DNA from 2 places in the Rhizobium sp. BK491 genome. Region 2 is predicted to be linked to the other one. Evidence: predicted binding sites of a transcription regulator. Region 2 holds the regulator's gene; the other holds the start of a gene.
The links. The regulator LexA, encoded in region 2, represses DNA repair genes until DNA is damaged. The targets are predictions, from matches to a motif close to TGTTCNNNNTGTGTTCNG.
Positions count from the first base shown of each region.

Region 1: the regulator LexA is predicted to act here: its motif matches at 6,015-6,032, upstream of FHX05_RS09060 (YifB family Mg chelatase-like AAA ATPase).

Region 1 covers NZ_JACIAR010000002.1:242,275-250,136, forward strand. Annotated here, with positions in the region: gene pmtA (phospholipid N-methyltransferase PmtA) at 1-290, opposite strand, end outside; gene dnaN (DNA polymerase III subunit beta) at 539-1,657, opposite strand; gene rsmI (16S rRNA (cytidine(1402)-2'-O)-methyltransferase) at 1,910-2,818, shown strand; gene FHX05_RS09040 (YraN family protein) at 2,811-3,191, shown strand; gene FHX05_RS09045 (endonuclease/exonuclease/phosphatase family protein) at 3,294-4,289, shown strand; gene FHX05_RS09050 (cupin domain-containing protein) at 4,388-4,891, shown strand; gene gshB (glutathione synthase) at 4,984-5,931, shown strand; gene FHX05_RS09060 (YifB family Mg chelatase-like AAA ATPase) at 6,125-7,657, shown strand; gene cysK (cysteine synthase A) at 7,755-7,862, opposite strand, start outside.
Region 2 covers NZ_JACIAR010000001.1:188,176-196,037, forward strand. Annotated here, with positions in the region: gene FHX05_RS01040 (ComEC/Rec2 family competence protein) at 1-2,085, shown strand, start outside; gene lexA (transcriptional repressor LexA) at 2,066-2,788, opposite strand; gene FHX05_RS01050 (VOC family protein) at 3,209-4,096, shown strand; gene kdsA (3-deoxy-8-phosphooctulonate synthase) at 4,093-4,932, shown strand; gene eno (phosphopyruvate hydratase) at 5,081-6,355, shown strand; gene FHX05_RS01065 (septum formation initiator family protein) at 6,575-6,886, shown strand; gene pdhA (pyruvate dehydrogenase (acetyl-transferring) E1 component subunit alpha) at 7,044-7,862, shown strand, end outside.

The DNA of each region.
Region 1 (7,862 bases), on a different contig from region 2:
TAACGACGGACGAGATGATTGTAGAAATCGGTGGAATATTCGATGGCAACGAGATTTTGCGGCTCGACGCCGCGCCCGAGGATCGCCTTGGTGATCGCGCCTGTTCCCGGCCCAAGCTCCAGCACGGGCAGCCCTGATTGCGTGTTGATGACGCCAGCCATCTTGCGAGCCGTAATCGACGAAGTAGGAACGATCGACCCCACGGTCTTGGGTCCCTGCATCATGCCTTTGAAGAAACGAATCTCCTCGTCGAATTTCTTGCCAAGCCGTTCCTTGAGACGCAGCGCCATGCTCTCCCCCCATCAGATGTTACCGTCGCGACTTACATATTGCTTCTCTAGATCTTGCAATCGAATGACGCAATAACAAGAGAAAATGTCGCAATCGACAAAAGACCAAATAAAAGCGCCCTTGCATTGGATAAACGCAGAAAGGGCGCTTTGGTTTCCCTAGAGCCGGATGAGACATCCGGCTCTAAAATCAAAGAAGTGGAGCATGATGTCGTCCGAAAACCGCTCACACTTTTCGGCATCATGCTCTACACGCGCATCGGCATCAGCACATAAAGCGCGTCGTCGCCGGCCGTGTCGCGAATGAGCGTCGGCGAGCCGGCATCGGCCAGCAGGAATATGGCTGCATCGCCGGAAAGCTGTGCGGTAATGTCGAGCAGGTATTTGGCGTTGAAGCCGATTTCCATCGGGTCCATCTCATAGCCGACGGCAACTTCTTCCGTCGCACTTCCCGAATCCGGATTGTTGACGGTCAGCAGCAGCTGGCCGTCAGACAGTGCCAGCTTCACGGCGCGGCCACGCTCCGAAGAGATCGTCGATACGCGGTCGACCGCCTGGGCGAAAGTCTCGCAATCGACCCGCATTTCCTTGTCGTTGTTGGCCGGAATGACGCGCTGATAGTCCGGGAAAGTACCGTCGATCAGCTTTGAGGTCATGACGATCGAGCCGATCGTCAGGCGGATCTTGGCGTCGGAGACTTCGACGGTGACCATCGCGTCCGGCGTGTCCACGAGCTTCTGCAGTTCTCCCACAGTCTTGCGCGGGATGATGATCCCAGGCATGCCTTCGGAGCCCGAAGGTGCGCTGACATCGGCGCGCGCCAGACGATGGCCGTCGGTGGCGACAGCCCGGAGCTTCAGGTCGCCGCCGCTTTCGATGGTGTGGAAGAAGATGCCATTGAGGTAGTAACGCGTCTCTTCGGTGGAGATCGCAAACTGCGTGCGGTCGATCAGCATCTTCAGATCGGACGCCTTCAGCTTGAAGGAATGGCTGAAGCTGCCGGCGGTGAGATCGGGGAAATCGGATTCCGGCAGGCACTGCAGCGAGAATTTCGAGCGGCCGGAAGCGACCGTCATCGAGCTGCCGTCGGGATTGGTGGCGAGAAGCACTTCCGAACCATCGGGAAGCTTGCGCACGATGTCGTAAAGCAAATGCGCGGGAACCGTGGTGGCGCCGGCCTGTTCTACATTGGCGGGCGTTGCCTCGGTGATTTCGAGATCGAGGTCGGTCGCCTTCATGTCGAGGTTCGTGCCGTCGGCTTTGAGCAGCACGTTGGACAGGATCGGGATCGTGTTGCGACGCTCGACCACGCGATGCACGTGGTTCAGCGACTTCAGGAGGTTCGACCGCTCTATTGTAATACGCATGGATGCTACCGCTTTCGACCGTGACTTGCCGGGCGGCCCGAGGCGCCCGAGCGACATGTTTTCGGACAAGGCCCGAAAGATTGGACAGGCAACTTGGCAGACTTCTCCATCCGAATGCAAGAGGCATAGGCGATCTGTCGGGCGCCAATTCGCCATTTCGTCGGCAATGCTCCACAGGAATTGCACCGCTCTTGCCGTCCGTGCGCGTCTCGCCCATAAAGGCTGCTTATCCCAAGTGAATTCAGGACCGGCATGAACGAAGAGCAATCAGGCGGCGGTACACGCAGTTTCCGCCTGCATAACAATCAGATCCTGGCCCGCCCCCTTGAACCGGCGCTCTATCTCGTCGCGACGCCGATCGGCAATCTCGGCGATATCACTTTGCGGGCGCTGGAGACGCTGGCCGGTGCCGATGTGCTGGCGTGCGAGGATACGCGTGTCACCCGCGTCCTGCTCGACCGCTATGGCATCCAGAACAAGCCCTATGCCTATCACGAATACAATGCCGATGAGGCAGGCCCCCGGCTGCTGCAAGCTCTGGAAGCTGGCCGATCGGTCGCGCTGGTATCGGATGCCGGCACCCCGCTCGTCTCCGATCCCGGTTACCGTCTCGCAGTGCAGGCGATCGAAGCGGGATATAAGGTCGTTCCCATTCCCGGCGCCTCCGCACCGCTTGCGGCCCTCGTCGGCTCCGGCCTGCCCAACGACGCCTTCTTCTTTGCCGGTTTCCTGCCCACCAAGGACAAGGGTCGGCGCGATCGGCTGGCCGAGCTGGCAGGCATCCCCGCAACCCTCATCTTCTTTGAATCGCCGCATCGCATCGCTGCAACTCTTGCCGCCGCTGCCGATGTGCTGGGGGGCGAGCGTGCCGGCGCCGTCTGCCGCGAGCTGACGAAAACCTTCGAGGAATTCCGTCGCGGCACACTGTCCGAACTCGCGTCATTCTATGACGCGGTCGACAATGTGAAGGGCGAGATCGTCTGGCTCGTCGGCCCGCCGGCGGAAAACGTCGCGGCGGCGGCCGATGTCGATGCCATCCTCGCCGATCTCTCAGAGACCATGCCGACCGCCAAGGCGGCAACGGAGGCTGCGCGCTTGACCGGCTTGCCGCGCAAGGAGCTTTACCAGCGCCTGCTCGACATGAAGGAGCGCCATGGCTGATACGAAGCCCGGGTCCGGCGAGAAGCTGAAGCGGCAAAAGGCATGGCGGCGCGGCCATGTTGCCGAATATCTCGCCGCCGCCTTCTTGATGCTCAAGGGCTATCGCATCCTGGCGATCCGCCATCGCACCAAGCTCGGCGAAATCGATATCGTCGCCCGCAAAGGCGATCTCGCCGTCTTCGTCGAGGTCAAATCCAGACGCGGCGCGCAGGAGGCGATCGACGCCGTTTCCTTCTCTTCGCAAAACCGCATCCGTGCCGCGAGCGATCTCTGGCTCGCGCGGCAACCGGATTTCGCCCGTCTCTCGCAACGCTACGACATCGTCGCCATGCTCCCCGGTCGCTGGCCGCAGCATTTTCCCGATGCGTTTTGAGCGCGGCGTTACAAGACCGTCACAAAATCAGCCTATTGCCGGGCGACCAGCACCTGCGATTTCTCTGCGCGCGCTCCTTATTTCAGTTCGACAGGCTCTATCATGATCCGCAACACCGTCTCCGCCTTCACCGTACCATCGCAGGAAGAGCGAAAGAGCTTCCTTTCGCTTGAAAAGACCCCGGCCGTTCACGCCGAAAAGCTTGCGTCGCTCGCCTGCCTGAATACGGTGCGCGTCGGTGGGGCGGCCGGTAAAGTCGAGGCTTTGGCCTTCCCTTTTGCTGTCGCTGCCTGGAATCTCGAGCGCTGCCTGTTTCCGGAGGAAAGTGCGGCCAAGCTGCGGGAAACCGGTGCGCCGCTGATCCTGCTGTCGGAAATGGATCTGGGCATGGCCCGCACCGAACAGCGCGACCCGACCGCGATCATCGCCGGCGAACTCGGCATGAATCATGCCTATGGTGTCGAGTTTCTTGAACTCAGTCTTGGCTCGGAAATCGAGCGCTCCTACTGCCGCGACGATTTTAATGAGAAGGGCTTTCACGGCAACGCCCTGATGGCCTCCGTCGCTCTGAAGGATGCTTTCATGATCCGTCTGCCCGGTGAGGCCGTCTGGTTCAACGATAGCAACGAGCAGCCGCGCATCGGCGATCGCTGCGCCGTCGGCGCCATCGTCACGACGGAGGCCGGCCCCATGGTCGCCGTTTCCGTTCATCTCGAAAGTGTTGCCACTGCTGCCTATCGCGAGCGGCAGTTGGCGGCGCTGATTGATGAGGTCGAGGCTTTCGCGCCTGGTCTGCCGATCCTGATCGGCGGCGATCTCAACACCGGCAACCACACCGGCGGCGATTATTCGACGGATACGCTGTTCGCCATGGCCGAAGGCCGAGGCTTCGAGTGCCATGGCGGGCCGCTCGATCAGACAAGCACGCGCCCGAGCCTGATCACACGTTTCCCCGATCGCGCCATGAAGCTCGACTGGTTCATCACCCGCGGCTTGAAGATCGGCGAGAGTCATCTTGTGTCCTCTCTCAACGGCGAGGGCAAGCCGCTCTCCGACCATGATATGGTCGTTTGCACAATCGAAGGTTTTTCCGCCTGATCGCTGCAATCGTTAAAATGCACTTGGTTTCATGAACTTTGCCGTTACCCGTTCCATGCGATGAGATCGCAGACGCTCATGGAATTTTGGGGGATTGCATGGTCTTGAAATTAATGTTGGCGAGCATGGCGGCCTTTGCCACCCGTGCCGCGCCAGTCGTCCTCGCGCTGCCGCGATCGAAAAGCTTCGTGGCTGGCGCCAGCAACGAAATGGAAATGAAGCCGTCGCCGATCGAGCCATCCTGGATCTTGTCGGGCAATCCCGTTGCCCGCATCGCCGAGCATTCGCGCGGGCAAGACGATGCCGCCATGACCGCGCTGTGGGATTGCACGGCGGGCGAGTTCCGCTGGTATTTCGGCTGGGATGAAACCGTCATGATCCTTGAGGGCGAAGTGCATATCACCACGGAAGACGGCGTCGAGCGCACGCTGCATGCCGGCGATGTCGCCTACTTCGCCGGGGGCACCTGGGCGACATGGCGCATCGATCGCTACCTGCGCAAAGTCGCTTTCTTGCGCAAGCCATTCCCGAAGCCTTTGACCATGGCCTATCGCCTGCGCAACCTCGTCCGCCAGGGCAACACACAGGGCCTTGCTGCCTAAGCAGGGCCACCTTGGCGGAAGCCCTTGAATAGCCGTTGCGTTTGGATGCGGGCCGACCTACATCTGTCCGCAAATCCGAGCGAGGGCTGACTATGGCTGGTATCAAGAATGTTGCGGTCCAGATGGACCATGTCCGAAGCATCAACATTGCGGGCGACTCGACCTTCGCCATGAGCCTCGAGGCGCAGAACCGCGGCTACAAGCTTTTCCACTATACGCCGGAGCGGCTGAGTATGCGCGACGGCAAGATCTATGCCTCCGTCGAGCCGATGATCCTCCGCGACGTCAAGGGCGATCACTTCGAGCTCGGCGAGCCGGAGCGCGTCGATCTCTCAACGATGGACGTGGTGCTGCTGCGCCAGGACCCGCCCTTCGACATGGCCTATATCACCTCGACGCATCTGCTCGAGCGCATCCATCCGAAGACGCTTGTCGTCAACGACCCTGCCTGGGTGCGCAATTCGCCGGAAAAGATCTTCGTCACCGAATTCGCTGATCTCATGCCGAAGACGCTGATCACCCGCGATCCGGCTGAAATCCGCCGCTTCCGCGATGAGATGGGCGACATCATCCTGAAGCCGCTCTATGGCAATGGCGGCGCCGGCGTCTTTCATTCGACCCGCGACGACCGCAATCTCTCATCTCTTCTCGAAATGTTCGGCCAGCTCTTCCGCGAACCCTTCATTGCCCAGCAATATCTGCCTGATGTTCGCAAGGGCGACAAGCGCATCATCCTTGTCGATGGCGAAGCGGTCGGCGCGATCAACCGCGTGCCAGCCGAGCATGATGCCCGCTCCAACATGCATGTCGGCGGCCGTGCCGAAGCGACCGAGCTGACGGCGCGCGAAAAGGAAATCTGCGCCCGCATCGGACCGGCCCTGAAGGAGCGCGGCTTCCTGCTCGTTGGCATCGATGTCATCGGCGACTATATGACCGAGATCAACGTGACGTCGCCAACCGGCATCCGCGAAGTCAAGCGCTTCGGCGGCGCCGATATCGCCAGCCTGCTCTGGGATGCGATCGAAGCCAAGCGGGCCTGATCGGCAGTTTCCCCACGCTTCCAACTGAACGATCATATTTACCCGGGCATGTCGATAGTTTCGACGTGCCTGGGTGAAGTTTTTGTTCGTTTATTGTTCTTGTTTCATTCCTCGTCTTATGCCAGATTGCAACCCGAAGTTTGCTGGTCGGGGCACGTAACGGCAAACGGGTTCGACGACAGGGGAATAGGGCATGGTAGCGCGAGTCAGTACGGTTGCATTTCAGGGCATTGAGGGCGTACCCGTCGAAGTGCAAGTGATGATTGCGCCCGGCAAGGTGTTGATGCACATCGTCGGTCTGCCGGACAAAGCTGTGGCCGAGAGCCGAGAGCGGGTCCAGGCGGCGCTGCACGCCTCCGGCCTCGCTCTGCCGCCGAAGAAAGTCACCGTCAATCTCGCCCCGGCGGATCTGCCCAAGGAGGGCAGTCACTTCGACCTTGCGATCGCGCTCGGTCTGATGGCGGCGCTCGGCGCGATCCCTGCCGATGCCCTGTCCTCCTACACTGTCATTGGCGAACTCAATCTCGACGGCACGATCGCGCCCGTTGCCGGCGCTCTTCCCGCAGCGATCGCCGCCAATGCCATGGGCAAGGGGCTGATCTGCCCAGCAGAAAGCGGGCCGGAAGCTGCCTGGGCCGGCAAGGAGATCGATATTCTGGCGCCACGCAGCCTGATTGCGCTCGCCAATCATTTTCGCGGCACGCAGGTCCTTTCGCGACCGGAGCCCTCCATTCGCGCCAGCGCTGCCAATCTGCCCGATCTTGCCGATATCAAGGGGCAGGAAAGTGCCAAGCGCGCCCTGGAAGTGGCCGCCGCCGGCGGCCACAATCTGCTGTTCGTCGGGCCGCCCGGCTCCGGCAAGTCGATGCTCGCCTCGCGCCTGCCGTCGATCCTGCCGCCCCTGTCGACGAACGAGCTGCTGGAGGTCTCGATGATCCATTCGATCGCCGGCCAGCTTTCGGGCGGCAAGCTTTCCGATCGGCGGCCCTATCGCGCGCCGCATCATTCGGCGACCATGGCGGCGCTCGTCGGCGGCGGTCTGCGTGCGAGGCCTGGCGAGGTGTCGCTGGCCCATCACGGCATCCTGTTCCTCGACGAACTACCGGAGTTTTCGCCGCAGGCGCTCGATGCGTTGCGCCAGCCTCTCGAAACCGGGGAATGCGTCATTGCGAGAGCAAATCACCGGGTTTCCTATCCGGCCGGCATCCAGCTCGTGGCGGCAATGAACCCGTGCCGCTGCGGCATGGCCGGCGAACCAGGCCACACCTGCGCCCGTGGGCCGCGCTGCGCTTCAGATTATCAGGGCCGTATTTCCGGTCCATTGCTCGATCGCATCGATATCCGCATAGACGTACCGGCAGTCTCCGCTGCTGACCTCATCCGGCCGACATCAGCGGAAAGCAGCGCCGATGTCGCACTCCGCGTCGCACGCGCTCGCGAACGGCAGCGGGAACGCTTCGAACGAGCCGGCATGAAGGACGTCACCACCAACGCCCGTTGCTCGACCGCGATGATCGAAACCATCGCCGAGCCGGACGCCGCCGGCCTGCAATTGCTGCGCGATGCCGCCGAGAAGATGAAATTCTCCGCCCGCGGCTATCATCGCATCCTCAAGGTCGCTCGAACGCTCGCCGATCTCGATGATAAGCCCACCGTCGGCCGCATCCATCTCGCGGAAGCCATCTCCTATCGCATCGCCGGAGAGCGGCTGGCAGCGCATGCCTGAAAATTCGAGACTCTGGCAGCGCCTGACCGTCTTCAGCCTGCCCAAATAGAAAAGGGGCGCCGCAGCACCCCTTTCCCGATCAGTTGCTACCGTTAGTTCAGCCGCCCAGGCCCTCGAACAGCGCTGTCGAGAGATAGCGCTCGGCGAAGGACGGGATGATGACGACGATGGTCTTGCCTTCGTTTTCGGGACGCTGGCCGATCTT
Region 2 (7,862 bases):
CTCATCTGCCTGGGCATGGCGCTCGCGCAGTGGGAAAGTTGGCGGGTTTCCACCGTCATGCTCGACTCGGCCGTGACGACGACCGTGACCGGGCAGATCGAGCGACGGGAATTCTATGACAATGGGCGCTGGCGCTATATCGTCCGCGTCGAGGCAACGGAAAAACCCTCTATCCGTCGCGCGCCGCAGCGGGTTACGGTCTTCGTGCGCAAGCAGGCGGAGCCGTTCGATCTGGGGGATCGAATCCGGGGCAGGGCGCGCCTGACGCCTCCGGCCGGACCGGCATTGACGGGTCTCAACGATTTTGCCTTCAGCTCCTATTTCAACGGCATCGGCGCGAATGGCTTTGCCTACGGAACGCCGGAATTATTATCGCCATCCGGTGACAATGTTGCCGGCTCGCTACTGGATGCGGCCGATATCTGGCTCGCTGGCCTGCGCAACAGCATAGGCGACCGCATCAGGCAAACCTTGCCCGGAGATACCGGCGCCTTTGCAGCAGCGCTTGTCACCGATGAGAGACGTGCGATCTCGAAGGATACGACCGAGGCTCTGAGAATTGCCGGCCTGACCCACATCATCGCAATTTCCGGTCTCAACATGGCGTTGTCGGCTGGCATCTTCTATGTCGGTCTGCGCTATTTGTTCAGCCTGTTTCCCGGCGTCGTCCAGGCTTGGCCGACGAAGAAGTTCGCAGCCTTCGGCGCGCTTCTAACGGTAACGGCCTATTACCTCATTTCCGGATTCGGCGTCTCCGCCGAACGCGCCTTCATCATGATGGCGATCATGCTGGTGGCCGTACTTTTCGACAGGCCATCCATCAGCTTGCGCAATGTGGCGCTCTCAGCCATCGTCATCCTAGTCTTGTCACCGTCTCAGGTACTCGGTCCGAGTTTCCAGATGTCTTACGCCGCTACGCTGGCGCTGGTATCAGGCTATTCGCTCTGGAAACGACGGCGGCATCGCGAAAACATCCTGCCGCGCATCCGTCTGTTAAGTCCGCTACTGTTCGTCACGCGCTTCTTTGGAGGTGTGATGTCGACCTCGTTCATCGGCGGTGCGTCGACGGCCATTTTCTCGATCGAGCATTTTCACCGGTTGGCGACATATGGACTTGCTGCCAATCTTGCGGCCATGCCCGTCGTCTCTTTCATCGTCATGCCCTTCGGTATGATGGCGATGCTGCTGATGCCTTTCGGAATCGATGGACCGTTCTGGAAAGTCACCGGTGAGGGACTGGAGCTTGTGATCGCTATTGCAAAAACGGTGGCTGGGTGGGGAGGTGACATTACCTTTGGCCGCCAGCCCGGCTGGCTGATGCCGACTTTCATCGCCGGCTTCCTGATCATGAGCATGCTGCGGACCCGGCTTCGCCATCTGGGCCTGTTGCTGCTGCTGTCATCTGTCGGTGTAGCCGCGTTCGGCTCTGGTGTGCCGAAGCCGGATCTGATGATCTCGGAAGATGGCATTCTGGTTGCCTTGCGCCAGGACGATATCCTCGCCACCAATCGCGAGAGACCGCAGGCCTTCATCTTCGAGCAATGGCAGAAAGCGCTGGTCGCGGCCGAACATCAACCGCCGACCATGCTTCCGACCGATAGCCGGCTTCCGCAGATCAGCAAGACGGATCGGCATAAGCGATTAAGCAATGCCGAGCAGAAGGCGGTCCGCACAGCAATGGAAGAAGCTTTGGACCGCACCATGCAAGGCAGCTTTGCTTGTCAGAAGGGAGCATGGTGTGTCGCCATGCTCGAAAACGGCGCGATATTGGTCACCATCGAGAACGCAGCCTATCTGCCCACGGCTTGCGACACCGGGAATATTATCGTGACGCCAATCCGGCTGCGGCTGGACCATTGCCGCTCCGGAGCAACGCTCATAACCGGTGCGACATTGCGCAAAACCGGCTCCATCGAAATGGTGCTTACCTCAGACAAACCCATTATATCCGCCGCATTCAACAACCCGCAGCGCCCATGGACCAGGCATCGAACTTATGATTGGCGCACCGGCAAATTTAACGCGCCAATTGCAAAGGCACCACCAGTTCTGGACAATTCACCGGTCAGTGATAGCGACGAATAAGGCCGACGAGCTTGCCCTGAACCTTGACGCGATCCGGCCCGAAGATGCGGGTTTCATAGGCTGGGTTCGCGGCTTCCAGCGCGATGGAGGCACCCTTGCGACGGAAGCGCTTCAAGGTAGCTTCTTCATCGTCGACGAGTGCAACGACGATATCGCCGGGATTGGCCGTGGTCGAATTGCGGATAATGACCGTATCGCCGTCGAAAATTCCGGCGTCGATCATCGAATCTCCTCGAACTTCAAGCGCATAATGTTCGCCGGAGCCGAGCATGTCGGCGGGAACGGTAATGTCGTGCGTATTGTTCTGGATGGCGGAGATCGGAACGCCGGCTGCGATGCGACCCATCACGGGTACGGACGCCGAGCCGTTGTGATCGTCATTTGCCACTTTCGACGGAGCGGGCGGGGCAACGGGCTGTGGCTTGCCGAGGCTGCCCTCGATGACGCTGGGCGAAAAACCGCGGCGCTGTTGCAGGCTCGGATTATAGGCGTCGGGAAGCTTGATGACTTCGAGCGCTCTGGCCCGGTTCGGCAGCCTGCGGATGAAACCTCGCTCCTCCAGCGCCGTGATCAGGCGGTGAATGCCGGATTTGGATGCCAAATCCAGTGCATCCTTCATCTCGTCGAAGGATGGCGGAACACCGGATTCCTTCATGCGTTCGTGAATGAAGAGAAGCAGTTCCTGCTGCTTGCGCGTCAACATCGTCTTGGAACCCCAGAATCAAGAAAAGCCGTGAAACAAATCCAGAACGGACACTATATGTTCCATATGTGTTCCGCAAGTGCTTAAATTTCGGTAAAGCCTTGTGGGGCCAGTTAAATAATTACCATTTGCGAATAGATCGGATCGGAACATCGAGGCGCCATATCTGCGTTAACCCATGGAAAAATATGAGAAATGCCGCTCTGTTCGCTCCCAGGGCCTTGTCGTTCAGTCCGTGCGCCCAGCATTTGGATCAAAGTGCCACACTACTGCATAAGCCGGCTATGGGAGAGAATCAGCAATCACGTTTGCGAGATCGCCTTCAATCCATGTCGTGTGCTTCGGGATGTTCCGTCCTTCCATCTTGAATTGCTTGGGGGATGGGCGCAAATCTGCTTCCGCAAGCAAACAGGAGAAGCCATGATTTCGTCTCCGCATCCGCTGGATCATCTCGTGCTGCCGACCGTCAATATCGCTCTGGCGCGCGAACGCCTCGGCAAGCTCGGTTTCACGGTGGCTCCAGATGCGCGCCATCCCTTTGGCACTCAGAATGCCTGCGTCTTCCTTGCCGATAAAACCTATCTCGAACCTCTGGGCGTCGCATCTCCGGAGCAATGCGAGAAGAGCATCGTGGATGGCAATGTTTTCGTCGCGCGCGATCAGGCTTATCGTTTCCGGGTGGGGGATGATGGCTTCTCGGCCGTGGTATTCGGTACGGATGATGCGGTGGCGGATGACAAGCGTTTCAACGCGGCGGCGATTTCGGCGGGGCGAATGCTGGATTTCTCCCGTCCGATGAAGATGCCGGATGGAACCGAAACCACGGCAGGCTTTCGTCTTGCCTTTGCCGCCGATCTGCGCGCGCCGGATTTTCTCGCTTTCTGCTGTCAGCGCATCAATCCGCTGCCGGCTGATCGCAGCGCGCTCGAGCGTCACGAGAACGGCGTGACTGGTATCGCGCGGGTAGCGCTTTGCGCGCCGAAGCCGGCGGTCTATCGCGGTTTCTTCGAAGAGGTTGTCGGCGCCCCACGCATTATGGAGCATTCCTTTGGCCTGACAATCAGGACTGCCAATGCCGATCTGGAGATTTTGACGCCCGAAGGAATGGAGGCATTCTATGATCTGCCTGTTCGCACGAATGATCCGGGGCTCAGGGCGCGGGCAATCCTTTTCAAAACGCGCGATCTTTCCGTGACATCGTCGCATTTCACTGCTAACGGCGTCACCTATACGCGTAAGAACAATCGTCTATTGGCGAGGTTGGCGCCCGGTCAGGGCGCATTGTTCGCCTTTGAGGAGATAAAATGAGCACAAATTCCGAAGTCACCGTCGGCGAGGGTGCCTCCAAGGTCCTTTTTTCCAATACTGCAAAGCTGTCGCTGATCGCCGGTCCCTGCCAGATGGAAAGCCGCGACCATGCTTTCATGGTTGCCGGCGTTTTGAAGGAACTTTGCGGCAAGCTGGGCATCGGCCTCGTCTACAAGTCCTCCTTCGACAAGGCCAACCGCACTTCGCTGTCCGGCAAGAGGGGCATCGGCCTGGAAAAGGCGCTGGAGGTTTTTGAAGACCTGAAGAAGGAATATGGCTTCCCGGTCCTGACCGACATCCACACGGAAGAGCAGTGCGCCATCGTTTCCAAGACGGTCGATATCCTGCAGATCCCGGCTTTCCTGTCGCGCCAGACAGACCTTTTGGTTGCCGCTGCCAAGACCGGCCGCGTGGTCAACGTCAAGAAAGGCCAGTTCCTGGCGCCATGGGATATGAAGAACGTGCTTGCCAAGCTGAACGAAAGCGGCAATCCGAATATTCTTCTTTGCGAGCGCGGCGCCTCCTTTGGCTACAATACGCTTGTTTCCGACATGCGCTCGCTGCCGATCATGGCGGCGATGGGCGCGCCCGTCATCTTCGACGCGACCCATTCCGTGCAGCAGCCAGGCGGACAGGGCGGTTCGACCGGCGGCGATCGCCGGTTCGTCGAGACACTGGCGCGCGCCGCCGTCGCCGTCGGTGTCGCAGGCGTTTTTGTCGAGACGCATGAGGATCCGGACAATGCACCGTCAGATGGCCCGAACATGGTCTATCTGAAGGATATGCCGCGGCTTCTGGAGAAGCTGCTGGCCTTCGACGCCATCGCCAAGGCCTGAAACGTAGCCGGCATTCAACAGGCTGACATGAACTTGCGTTACGGGCCTGCAGGAGTGCCAAATCGCGGCGCGGATCGCCATTGAAATTTCCGCGCCTTCGATTAAGACGATTTAAATCGATTTATAAACCAGCGAGCAGGGAGCTATCATGACCGCAATCACCGACATTATCGCCCGCGAGATTCTCGACAGCCGTGGCAATCCGACTGTCGAAGTCGATGTCTACCTCGAAGATGGCAGCATGGGCCGCGCGGCGGTTCCGTCGGGTGCGTCGACCGGCGCGCATGAAGCTGTCGAGCTTCGCGATGGCGGCAAGCGCTACCATGGCAAGGGTGTCGAGAAGGCCGTCGAAGCCGTCAATTCGGAAATCTTTGACGCGATCGGCGGCATGGATGCCGAAAACCAGATCCAGCTCGACAACATCATGATCGAGCTCGACGGCACGCCGAACAAGTCGCGCCTCGGCGCCAACGCCATCCTCGGCGTCTCGCTCGCCGTTGCCAAGGCTGCTGCCCAGAGCGCCAACCTGCCGCTCTACCGTTATGTCGGCGGCGCTCACGCCCGCCTGCTGCCAGTCCCGATGATGAACATCATCAACGGTGGCGCCCATGCCGACAACCCGATCGACTTCCAGGAATTCATGATCCTGCCGATCGGCGCTGACTCGATCCGCGAAGCCGTCCGCATGGGCTCAGAAGTCTTCCACGTTCTGAAGAAGGAACTGGCATCGCAGGGTCACAACACCAACGTCGGTGACGAAGGTGGTTTCGCACCGGGCCTTTCCAGCGCCCCGGCAGCTCTCGACTTCATCATGAAGTCGATCGAGAAGGCCGGCTACAAGCCGGCCGAAGAAATTGCTCTCGGCCTCGATTGCGCTTCGACCGAATTCTTCAAGGACGGCAAGTATGTTCTCGAGGGCGAAGGCCGCACGCTGGAATCCGGCGCCATGGCTGAATACCTCGCAGAACTCGCAGCCAAGTACCCGATCGTTTCGATCGAAGACGGCATGGCTGAAGACGATTGGGAAGGCTGGAAGACGCTGACCGACCTCATCGGCAAGAAGACCCAGCTCGTCGGCGACGACCTGTTCGTCACCAACTCTGCCCGCCTGCGTGATGGCATCGGCATGGGTGTAGCCAACTCGATCCTCGTCAAGGTCAACCAGATCGGCTCGCTGACCGAGACCCTCGACGCCGTGGAAACTGCGCACAAGGCGAACTACACCGCCGTCATGTCGCACCGCTCCGGCGAAACGGAAGATTCCACGATCGCCGATCTCGCTGTCGCCACCAACTGCGGCCAGATCAAGACCGGCTCGCTGTCGCGTTCGGACCGTCTTGCCAAGTACAACCAGCTCATCCGTATCGAGGAAGCGCTTGGCCCGCAGGCAAAATATGCCGGCCGCTCCATCCTTCGTGGCTGATATCCGAAGCCTTGGATCCGCACGGGTCTGCGGCCAGATTGTTTGCTTGGATCGAACCGCGCCTTCGGGCGCGGTTTTTTGTTGGTCCTGGCAGTTAGAGTCAACGGACAGTTAATCTCTGCCGGTTATCTTGGCTGCAGGTATTTGATTTCATGTGATCTTGTTTGGGCCGAACGGGCTTTGAGGAGATCGCGCAAAGCCAGAGCGTGACGAGCGAGTATGTGGACAAAGTATCATAAGAAGAGAAGGTTCGGCCGTCTCATCCTTCCCGCCATCACCATCGCTTTTGTGAGCTACTTCGGTTATCATTGCATTCATGGCGATTACGGCCTGAAGGCGACTGAGGTTTTCGAGCAGCGCCGCGTCGACCGTGCCAAGGAGTTGGCTGATCTTGTCGCCAGGCGCGAGCACCTTGAAAAGGAGGTCGCGCTGTTGAGCGATGGCTCTCTGGATAAGGATATGCTCGATCAATATGCGCGCTACCAGTTGACCTATTCCAAGGCGAACGAGATCGTCATCTTCAATAAATAGCCACAATTAACCGAATTCCGGTTAATTGAATTTTTGTGAGTTATATCAATAACTTGCAGTGAATATGAGCCATGCAATTATAGCATTGCTGTGGCGGGCAATCTTCCCTATGTTACGCCTCACCAAAAAACGAGGCTACTCACACAGGGAGGGTTGAATGGCGCCGCGAAAGAACGCGACCGTTTCCAGCCGTAAAACAGCATCAAGGCCTGCCAAGGAAACCAATGGCGGCCCGATCGCAGATTTCGATCGTGATGCGGAGCTCAAGGCTTATCGTGAGATGCTCCTGATCCGCCGCTTCGAAGAGAAGGCCGGCCAGCTTTACGGCATGGGCTTCATCGGCGGCTTCTGTCACCTTTACATCGGTCAGGAAGCAGTCGTCGTCGGCATGCAGCTGGCGCTGAAGGATGGCGACCAGGTCATTACCGGCTATCGCGACCATGGCCATATGCTGGCGACCGGCATGAGCGCGCGCGGCGTCATGGCCGAGCTCACCGGACGCCAGGGCGGCTATTCCCGAGGGAAGGGCGGCTCCATGCACATGTTCTCCAAGGAAAAGAACTTCTACGGCGGTCATGGCATCGTCGGCGCACAGGTCTCGCTCGGCACCGGCCTTGGCTTTGCCAACTGGTATCGCGGCAATGACAATGTCAGCGTCGCCTATTTCGGTGACGGTGCCGCCAACCAGGGCCAGGTCTACGAAAGCTTCAACATGGCGCAGCTCTGGAAGCTGCCCGTGATCTTCGTGATCGAAAACAACCGCTACGCCATGGGCACCTCGACCGCTCGCGCCACAGCCCAGGCTGATTTCTCCAAGCGTGGCGCCTCCTTCGGCATTCCCGGTATTCAGGTCGATGGTATGGACGTTCGCGCCGTCAAGGCTGCGGCTGACGAAGCCGTTGCGCATTGCCGCTCCGGCAAGGGTCCGATCATTCTGGAAATGCTGACCTACCGCTACCGCGGTCACTCCATGTCC